Regions from separate parts of the Butyricimonas sp. RTP31003st1_G1_RTP31003_210430 genome, predicted to be linked through region 1. Evidence: riboswitches for the same ligand, from Rfam matches in the RefSeq annotation. Region 1 holds a riboswitch; the other holds the start of a gene.

Region 1 (4,413 bases):
ATTAAGTAATTTACTCATTAAAATAACAATTGCTATGCAGACAATTGATAATTACAACTTTAAAAACAAGAAGGCGCTTATCCGCGTAGACTTCAACGTACCTTTAAATGAAAAGTTCGAGATCACGGACGACACCCGTATGCGGGCAGCCGTTCCCACGATCAAGAAAGTGTTGACGGGAGGAGGTTCCGTAATATTGATGTCTCATCTCGGACGCCCGAAAAACGGACCGGAAGACAAATTTTCATTAAAACATATCCAGAAACACCTGGAAGAACTGTTAGGTGTACCCGTGAAGTTCGCCGATGACTGCATCGGGGAAAGTGCGGTAAAAGCTGCAACAGACCTGAAACCGGGAGAAGTTCTCCTGTTGGAAAACCTTCGATTCTACAAAGAAGAAGAAAAAGGAGACGAGAATTTCGCTCAAAAACTGGCATCTTTAGCCGACGTTTGGATCAACGATGCCTTCGGGACAGCCCACCGGGCTCACGCATCCACCGCTGTTATTGCCAAATTTTTCCCGAATGACAAACTATTCGGCTACGTCATGCAAGGAGAATTGGAAAGCGTGGATAAAGTAATGCACAACCCTACCCGCCCGTTCACGGCCATCATGGGAGGCTCCAAAGTTTCATCCAAAATCGATATTATCATGAACCTCATGGATAAGGTGGATAACCTCATCTTGGGCGGTGGAATGACTTACACGTTCAAAAAAGCATTAGGCGGTCATGTCGGCAATTCTATCTGCGAGGAAGACAAACTCGACCTGGCTCTTGAAATCATGAAACTAGCCAAAGAAAAAGGTGTAAATCTTGTATTGGCAACCGACACTGTCGCTGCCGACGCTTTCGACAATAACGCCAACACCCAGATCGTTCCTTCCATGGAAATTCCCGATGGATGGGAAGGATTGGATGTAGGCCCGGAAAGTATTGCTTCCTTCACCAAGGTCATCGAGCAATCCAAAACAATCCTTTGGAATGGCCCCGTGGGAGTATTCGAAATGCCAAAATTCGCCGTGGGAACCAAGGCCATTGCTGATGCCATCGTGAAAGCCACAGCAAACGGCGCCTTCTCCTTAATCGGGGGTGGCGACTCTGTTGCCGCCATCAACCAATTCGGCTTGGCCGACAGGGTCAGCTACGTATCCACCGGAGGTGGTGCCCTGCTCGAATACATCGAGGGAAAAGAGTTACCGGGAATCACGGCTATTCGAGGAAAATAAACTTCACCAAACATCATAATCGTGACCGGAGCAAATTCCGGTCACTTTTCTTATATAGAAAATTTCTTCTTTGAGACTTTACCACCATTAAATCATTATTACCTATTCTCTCGAATTTCTACACGTCTCCATCAAGACCTCATTAACAAATTAACGGACTAAGCTTTTTTACATCCATTAAAAAATTACAGAAAAAAAGTAGGAATACAATTATATTTATATACCTTTGTGACGTCATGGTGATCTCTTCCCCCTGCAAGGGAAAAGATTGAATAGGGAATCCGGTGAAAATCCGGGACTGTGCCCTCAGCTGTAAGTTCTTAAAAAGGTTTTCGCATTCTAATGGTCACTTTTTCAACAAGAAAAGGGAAGGCCGCGAATTCCGGAACAAGTCAGAAGACCTGCCTGACAAAATATAAATCCGTTACTCTGGGGATTTGGGGTAAAGGAGATGTGCGAAGTTATTCATAAAAATAAAATTGTGTTGACGTCCCCCGGGATGGAACATTATGAACAAAGGAGCATTACAGCGTGAGTATATTTATACTGACGTAATTAATTCTTTTTCAACGAGAAAAAGAAAATGTTTCTCTATGATGGCAACGAGAGACAGCGAATGTTACCCCTTCAACGGCAAACATACGCCTCGATCCTCTGTATCCTTTCCCTTCTCACTTTCTTCCCTTCAAATTCTCCCCTGTAACAGACAGCAAACGGCTTTTATTTACTGCAATTTTTCTTTATTCAAAATATTACAACTAATAAAATATCAAAGATCATGATGACAAAAGAACAGTACATTGAGAGTCTCAGGAAACTAAACCTGAAGGTCTATTTCATGGGAGAACTAATCAGCAATCCCGTAGATCACCCGATGATCCGCCCGTCCATGAATGCAGTGGCCATGACTTATGAATTGGCTGAAAAAGATGAGTACAAGACGCTCATGACGGCAAAATCCAATCTTACCGGAAAAACAGTTAATCGTTTCTGCCACCTGCATCAAAGCACCGAAGACTTGATCAACAAGGTAAAGATGCAACGTTTAGTCGGACAGAAAACCGGGGCTTGTTTCCAACGCTGCGTTGGAATGGACGCCTTCAACGCCATTTACTCCACCACTTACGAAATTGACCAAGCTCATGGAACGGAATACCACAAACGTTTCATAGAGTACTTGAAATATGTACAAGACAACGATCTCACTGTCGACGGGGCTATGACCGATCCGAAAGGAGACCGGGGTCTTTCTCCATCACAACAAGAAGATCCGGACCTATATCTTCGCATCAAGGAAGTACGCCCGGACGGGATTATCGTTCGCGGGGCCAAAGCTCACCAAACCGGGGCAGTCAATTCCCACGAACACTTGATTATGCCGACCGTAGCCATGAAAGAATCCGATAAAGACTACGCTGTTTCATTTGCCGTACCTTCTGACGCGGAAGGCGTACTCATGATCTACGGACGCCAGTCCTGCGATACCCGCAAAATGGAAAAAGACGCGGATCTCGACTTGGGAAATTCACAATTCGGTGGACATGAAGCTCTTGTGATATTTGACGATGTATTCGTCCCCAACGAGCGAATTTTCATGTGTAAAGAATATGAATTTGCAGGCATGATGGTAGAGCGTTTTGCCGGTTATCACAGACAATCCTACGGGGGATGTAAAGTCGGTGTAGGTGACGTACTTATCGGTGCTGCCGCTCTCGCCGCAGACTACAATGGAGTACCTAAAGCCAACCATATCAAGGACAAGCTCATCGAAATGATGCACCTCAACGAAACCCTTTACTCGTGCGGAATCGCCTGCTCGGCAGAAGGAGAACCCACGTTGGCGGGCAACTACCAGATCAATTTGCTACTTGCCAATGTCTGCAAACAGAACGTGACTCGTTTCCCGTATGAAATTGCCAGACTCGCGGAAGATATTGCCGGGGGATTAATGGTAACCATGCCTTCAGCCCAAGATTTAAGAGACCCGTATATCGGTGGATATGTAAAAAAATACCTGCAAGGAGCCACGGGGACTGACACTGAAAACCGGATGCGTATTCTTCGCCTGATCGAGAACATCACGCTCGGGACCGCGGCGGTAGGCTACCGCACGGAATCCATGCACGGAGCCGGCTCCCCACAAGCACAACGAATCATGATTGCCCGGCAAGGAAACCTCGAAAACAAGAAAGAATTAGCAAAACAAATTGCCCGGATCGATGAAAGTAAGAACCGGAAATAATCAAGACCCCACGACTCTGTGGAAGCACCTGGAGGAGATCATAAAAACACACATTCGCCCTCTCCTCCAGGACCACGGGGGGGATATTGTTATTCGGGAAATCCGCGAGAAAGACGTGCGGGTTGCTCTACTCGGCAACTGCAAGGGATGCCCTGCCGCACAAATCACGATTGAACAGACCGTGCAACGCATTCTCTCGGAACAAATGGGAAACAAGATCGGGAAAGTCATTCTGGTGAACGAAATAGATCCCGGTATATTAGACTTTGCTCGTCAGATTCTCAACCGCAATAAAACAGATAGATGATGAACTGGAAAGAACTTTATACACAAAAACTAACCACAGCCGAGAAAGCAATCAAGGCCATCCGGAACAACGACCGGGTTGTCTTTGCCCATGCAGCAGGTGTTCCTCAGGAAATCACCAAAGCTCTCGTGGCACACAAAGACGATTTCCATAACGTGGAAATATACCATATGCTATGCCTTGGCGATGGAGCTTATACTCAACCGGAAATGTTATCCCACTTCCGGCACAACACCAATTTCGTGGGAGGAAACACCCGACAAGCCGTGAATGAAGACCGTGCAGACTTCATTCCTTGTTTCTTTCACGAATTACCACACTTTTTCCGCAACGGAACTCTGCCTGTTGACGTGGCAATCGTTCATCTCAGCACACCGGACGAAGAAGGTTATTGTAGTTTCGGAGTTTCTTCCGACTACACGAAACCCGCGGCTCATGCCGCACGCATGGTGATTGCCGAAGTGAACGACCGGATGCCTCATGTTGGAGGTGATAACCACATACACGTTTCCGAACTGGATTATATCGTGGAAACCTCCAACCCCTTGTTTGAAATACCCCTGCCTAAAATCGGGGAAACGGAACAAGCTATCGGTCGGTACTGTGCAGAACTCATCGAGGATGGCTCCACCCTGC
Region 2 (4,413 bases), on a different contig from region 1:
TACACTGTCAATGCCATCTCATATTGCTGTTCTTGATGATAATGATATTTACATTCGCGATAACAATGGTGTATATCGTTTTAATCCATCATCCAAGGTCCTAACATTTATTGAAGGTTCTGCTGGAGCGAACAAAACGACTATGGCCGTTGCAAACGGTAAAATTTTTGCGGCACAAAGCAATAAACTTATCGTTATTGAATCAAACAAGTCTTCCATTTCAAAAGAAATACCTGTTAGCGGTAACATTTCTGGTGTTATCCCATCTTCCGACGGTAATATATGGCTTGCTTGTAGAGCCAGTGGGGAAGAGCCAGCAAAGATTATAAAGCTTGATGCACAGAGCTATTCCATGCAAGAGAATTCTATTGAAGACGAAACGGCAGGCAAGATATTGAACGGCGGTTGGAATGCAACTCCTTATATTACAGCCAAAGGCGATACATTATACATGGGTAGTGGCAGTACTCCGATGCCTGTTTATCGTCATGTTTTCAGCCAGAAGAAGACTGAGTTCATGGGAGATATGACTGAGAGACTGGATCATGTTCTAACTTTATATAATTGCATCGCTGTACATCCTATTACAGGAGAGGTTTACGCTAATATTATTTCGAGCTATAGTTTGGATCCTGAAAATAAAATCTGTGTTTTTGATTTTAATAATGATAAATTGGCATTGAAGGCCAATTATAAAGGATATACAGAATGTCCTGCTGGTGTATTTTTTACTTATAATTTTGAATGATAACATTCATGAAGAAGAATTTACGTTATATTTTAGCTATTCTGTGTTTTGCGGGAATGTGGATTTCCTGTAGTGATGATGGAGGGAATGATGGGGAAGAGCCGCTTACGGCTCCGGAAGTGTCTGTTCAGAATTTGAGTTTGAAGGATGCTATCCTTCCGGGAAGAACTGTGAGATTGAGAGCGAATATCATTAATACAACAGAGGCAGGCTTGCAGTGGTTCGTGGATGGGAAAGAAGTATCTACTGATACTATTTTCGAGTTCTCATCAGTGAAGGAAGGGGCCTTTCGGATCAAGGTGACTGCTTTTAATAGACTTGGTACTGCATCCGATAGTTTGGACATTCAGGTGATGGATGGGTTCAAAATATCGGATATTACGAACTGGACTGGGAGTGGTGAGAATCAATCGATGTTGGCCATACAATGGATTACCGGAGAAGTGGAGAATTGGTCAAATCCTGAAGATCGTGATGTTTTCTTTCGTGCTTGGGGATATAGATGGGAAAAAGCAAATCCCCCTACGGGACATGATATGATCGTGGATATTGCTAAAAAAGATCCGCGTTTGTTTATTATCGTGGCATCTGATGGTAATCTTGGAATGACAATAAGGGGTTTCGGTTACGATATTGATGGTGATGGAATTGAAATTCAAAGTGAAGATCTTGAATATGGGGATAGAACGTTGAAAGGAATACATTTGACAGAGGCAGATTTCAAGGATGGTATTTATGAACAGAAAGAGGCTGATGTCAATATGGATGGTTTTAACGTAATTTCAGGAGGAGATTATTGGATTGGTGGATGGTATGTAGTTTATCCTTCTTATTGGCTAGGGAGTGGAGAGGCTGTATTAGAATCGAAAGAATATGAATATTCTGGTCTTTATGCAGGTAATCGCTTGCTGGAAAATGAGGAATGGCATACTTGGACATTCTCTCCGATTAATAATGCAGAGAAAAATATATTACCAATACCTCGTTTGTTAAAGGCTGCGCCAAACAATTAGTAAAGGTATTTTGTTGATACAAATGGGGAAAACAATTTTTCGTTTTCCCCATTTTATATTAGACTAATAACTATTTCTCGTATTCTTTCTTGTTCTCCAAGAGTTTTGAGGAGATCTTGTTAATGTTCGAAGCTCCTGATGAGTGCAGGGAGAGGATGATCGGATCGCCGGAGTATGTAGCTTTTGCGGCACCGGAGGTGTGTAGACTGATTTTTTCTTTGACTTGAAAATGAGCTTTTGCAGCTCCCGATACTTCTGCTTTCAGTTCGTTTATCGGAAAGTCTTCCAAGTTTGCTTTTGAGGCTCCCGATACTTCCATTTTGCAGTGTATGGTGTTACCTTTAAGGGAGAGGTTTGATGCCCCGCTAATGTCGAAGGTTGATTCGGGGCTGGTCATTTGTCCTTTGAGGTTTGAGGCACCACTTAGTTCTATGTCAAGTTTTTCTTTTGCTAGGAAGTCTCCACCTACAAGCATTTTGCTGGCTCCAGAGAGGTCCACCTTTAGCTTGGCTGTCGTGAAATCCCCGATTGTTTCCAATTTGCAGACTCCGGTTAACTCCACGTTATCAAGGCTGGTAACGGTAACTTCTGCCGTGAAATGGTCGTCGTCATTATTTCTTTTATTTTTAGTGGTAATTTTTCCTTCGATATAGATTTGTAATTTTCCATCGGAATCCAGTTTCAGAACGAGTTGTTTTTCGAGTCGGGCCGGAATGTTTACGGTGACTCCGGTGGTGTTACCTTGTTTCGTTGTGATACTGAAGATTCCGTGAGCCTTGATTCCGGTGATTTTTTGTCCCTGGAATCGGGAAACGGTGATTTGCTCTTGTGCGAAAGCTCCGACTATCGAGAGGCAGAGAACGAAAATGACAAACAATATTTTTTTCATAATAATCTGTTTTTATGATGGGACGCTTAAAGGTAATGAAAAGTTACAGGTATGGGTGTTATTTTCTAAAAAAAGGGAGAATGAGGAGAAGCATGGAAAGAACTTTTCTGATGATAAATTGAATCAAACCAATTATATTTTATACATTTGTTCCCATTAAAGTTCTTTACAACACGTAATCAGACTGCTCAGGTGCCTCGTTTTGACGAGGAGAATAGGGAACCGTGTGAGAATCACGGACTGTCGCGCAACTGTAATCACCAGAAGGGTTTTGCCACTAATGTCCACTGTCCAGGGGATGGGAAGGACGGCAAAATGGTGAAAGTCAGGATACCTGCCTTTGCGGATTGACAATGCTTTCGCGGAATGAAGCTAAGGTCAGACTTATCAACCCGGTTGAGATACTTGGGGCGTATTTTTCTTATTTCTTTCCTTTATTTCGTGTGGAGCTAAATAGTGTATAAACTAATTTAGTATGAGAAAATCGTTTGAAAAATTTCTGGAAAGACAAGATGCCTTAGCCCGGCAATACGGTAAGGAGTATGAGGACAAACAACACAACCGGGGAAAACTTACCGCTCGGGAACGGATTACATTTCTTTTCGATGAGGGGACATTTGAAGAGGTGGATGCTTACTCACCTTCTGCGGCGACTTCTTTTGGTAAAGCAGTACGTTCATACGGGGATGGGGTGATTGCCGGATTCGGCACGGTGAACGGGCGTCAGGTTTTTGCTTATTCGCAAGATTTTAACGTGCAGGGTGGTTCGTTGGGTTCCGTGCATGCGGCCAAGATTATAAAAGTACAGGATATGGCTCTGAAAACGGGATCGCCTGTCGTGGGATTGATTGATTCGGGAGGAGCCCGGATTCAAGAGGGGGTGGCTAGTTTGGCCGGGTATGCGGGAATATTCCGACGGAATGTACTCTCTTCCGGAGTAATCCCTCAGATTTCAGTTATTATGGGGCCGGCTGCCGGAGGGGCTGTTTATTCTCCAGCCTTGACTGATTTTATTTTTATGACGGCAGCAACCAGTTATATGTTCGTGACCGGACCTAACGTGGTGAAACAGGTACTGAATGAAACAATATCTCCCGAAGAACTTGGAGGTGCATCTGTACATGCCGTGAAATCAGGTGTGGCGGATTTTGTTTTTAATGATGATGAAAATACGTTATTGGGGGTAAAGATGTTATTATCTTACCTGCCTTCCAATAATATCGAGAACGCTCCTTTTCTGGTGACGGATGATCCGGTTGACCGGATAGAAGAGAGTTTGCGGGATATTGTTCCTGAAGATCCGGATAAGCCTTATGATGTGAGGGATGTTATCCGTTTGATTACAGATAAAGGAAAATTTTTGGAGATTGCGGAGAGTTACGCTCCCAATATCATTATTGGGTTGGCCCGATTCGGGGGATTCGTGACCGGGATTATTGCGAATCAACCCAAAGTTATGGCGGGTACTTTGGATATGAATTCATCGGTGAAAGCTGCTCGTTTTATTAATTTCTGTGATAGTTTTAATATTCCGGTTGTTACTTTGGAGGACGTTCCCGGTTTCCTTCCGGGGGCCGATCAGGAACATGCCGGAATTATCCGGCACGGAGCCAAGCTCCTATATGCTTACACGCGGGCGACGGTTCCCAAGATTACCGTGGTCTTGCGTAAATCATACGGGGGTGCTTATATCGTGATGAACAGTAAGGGAATTGGCGGAGATTATAATTTTGCATGGCCGACAGCCGAGATTGCTGTTATGG

What was found. A riboswitch is a leader RNA that binds a small molecule or an ion and turns the genes downstream of it on or off. The one in region 1 is predicted to bind cobalamin.
Region 2: it holds a riboswitch for cobalamin, as region 1 does, so the genes downstream of both, AB5542_RS11235 (acyl-CoA carboxylase subunit beta) here and AB5542_RS18445 (4-hydroxyphenylacetate 3-hydroxylase family protein) in region 1, are expected to answer to the same signal.

Annotation. Positions count from the first base shown of each region.
Region 1 is NZ_JBCOSQ010000079.1:9,844-14,256, reverse strand. It holds gene AB5542_RS18450 (phosphoglycerate kinase) at 35-1,228, shown strand; cobalamin riboswitch at 1,449-1,652, shown strand; gene AB5542_RS18445 (4-hydroxyphenylacetate 3-hydroxylase family protein) at 2,007-3,470, shown strand; gene AB5542_RS18440 (NifU family protein) at 3,448-3,777, shown strand; gene AB5542_RS18435 (acetyl-CoA hydrolase/transferase family protein) at 3,777-4,413, shown strand, end outside.
Region 2 is NZ_JBCOSQ010000031.1:50,340-54,752, forward strand. It holds gene AB5542_RS11220 (DUF5074 domain-containing protein) at 1-748, shown strand, start outside; gene AB5542_RS11225 (PKD domain containing protein) at 757-1,761, shown strand; gene AB5542_RS11230 (GIN domain-containing protein) at 1,832-2,650, opposite strand; cobalamin riboswitch at 2,824-3,007, shown strand; partial or broken gene AB5542_RS11235 (acyl-CoA carboxylase subunit beta) at 3,126-4,413, shown strand, end outside.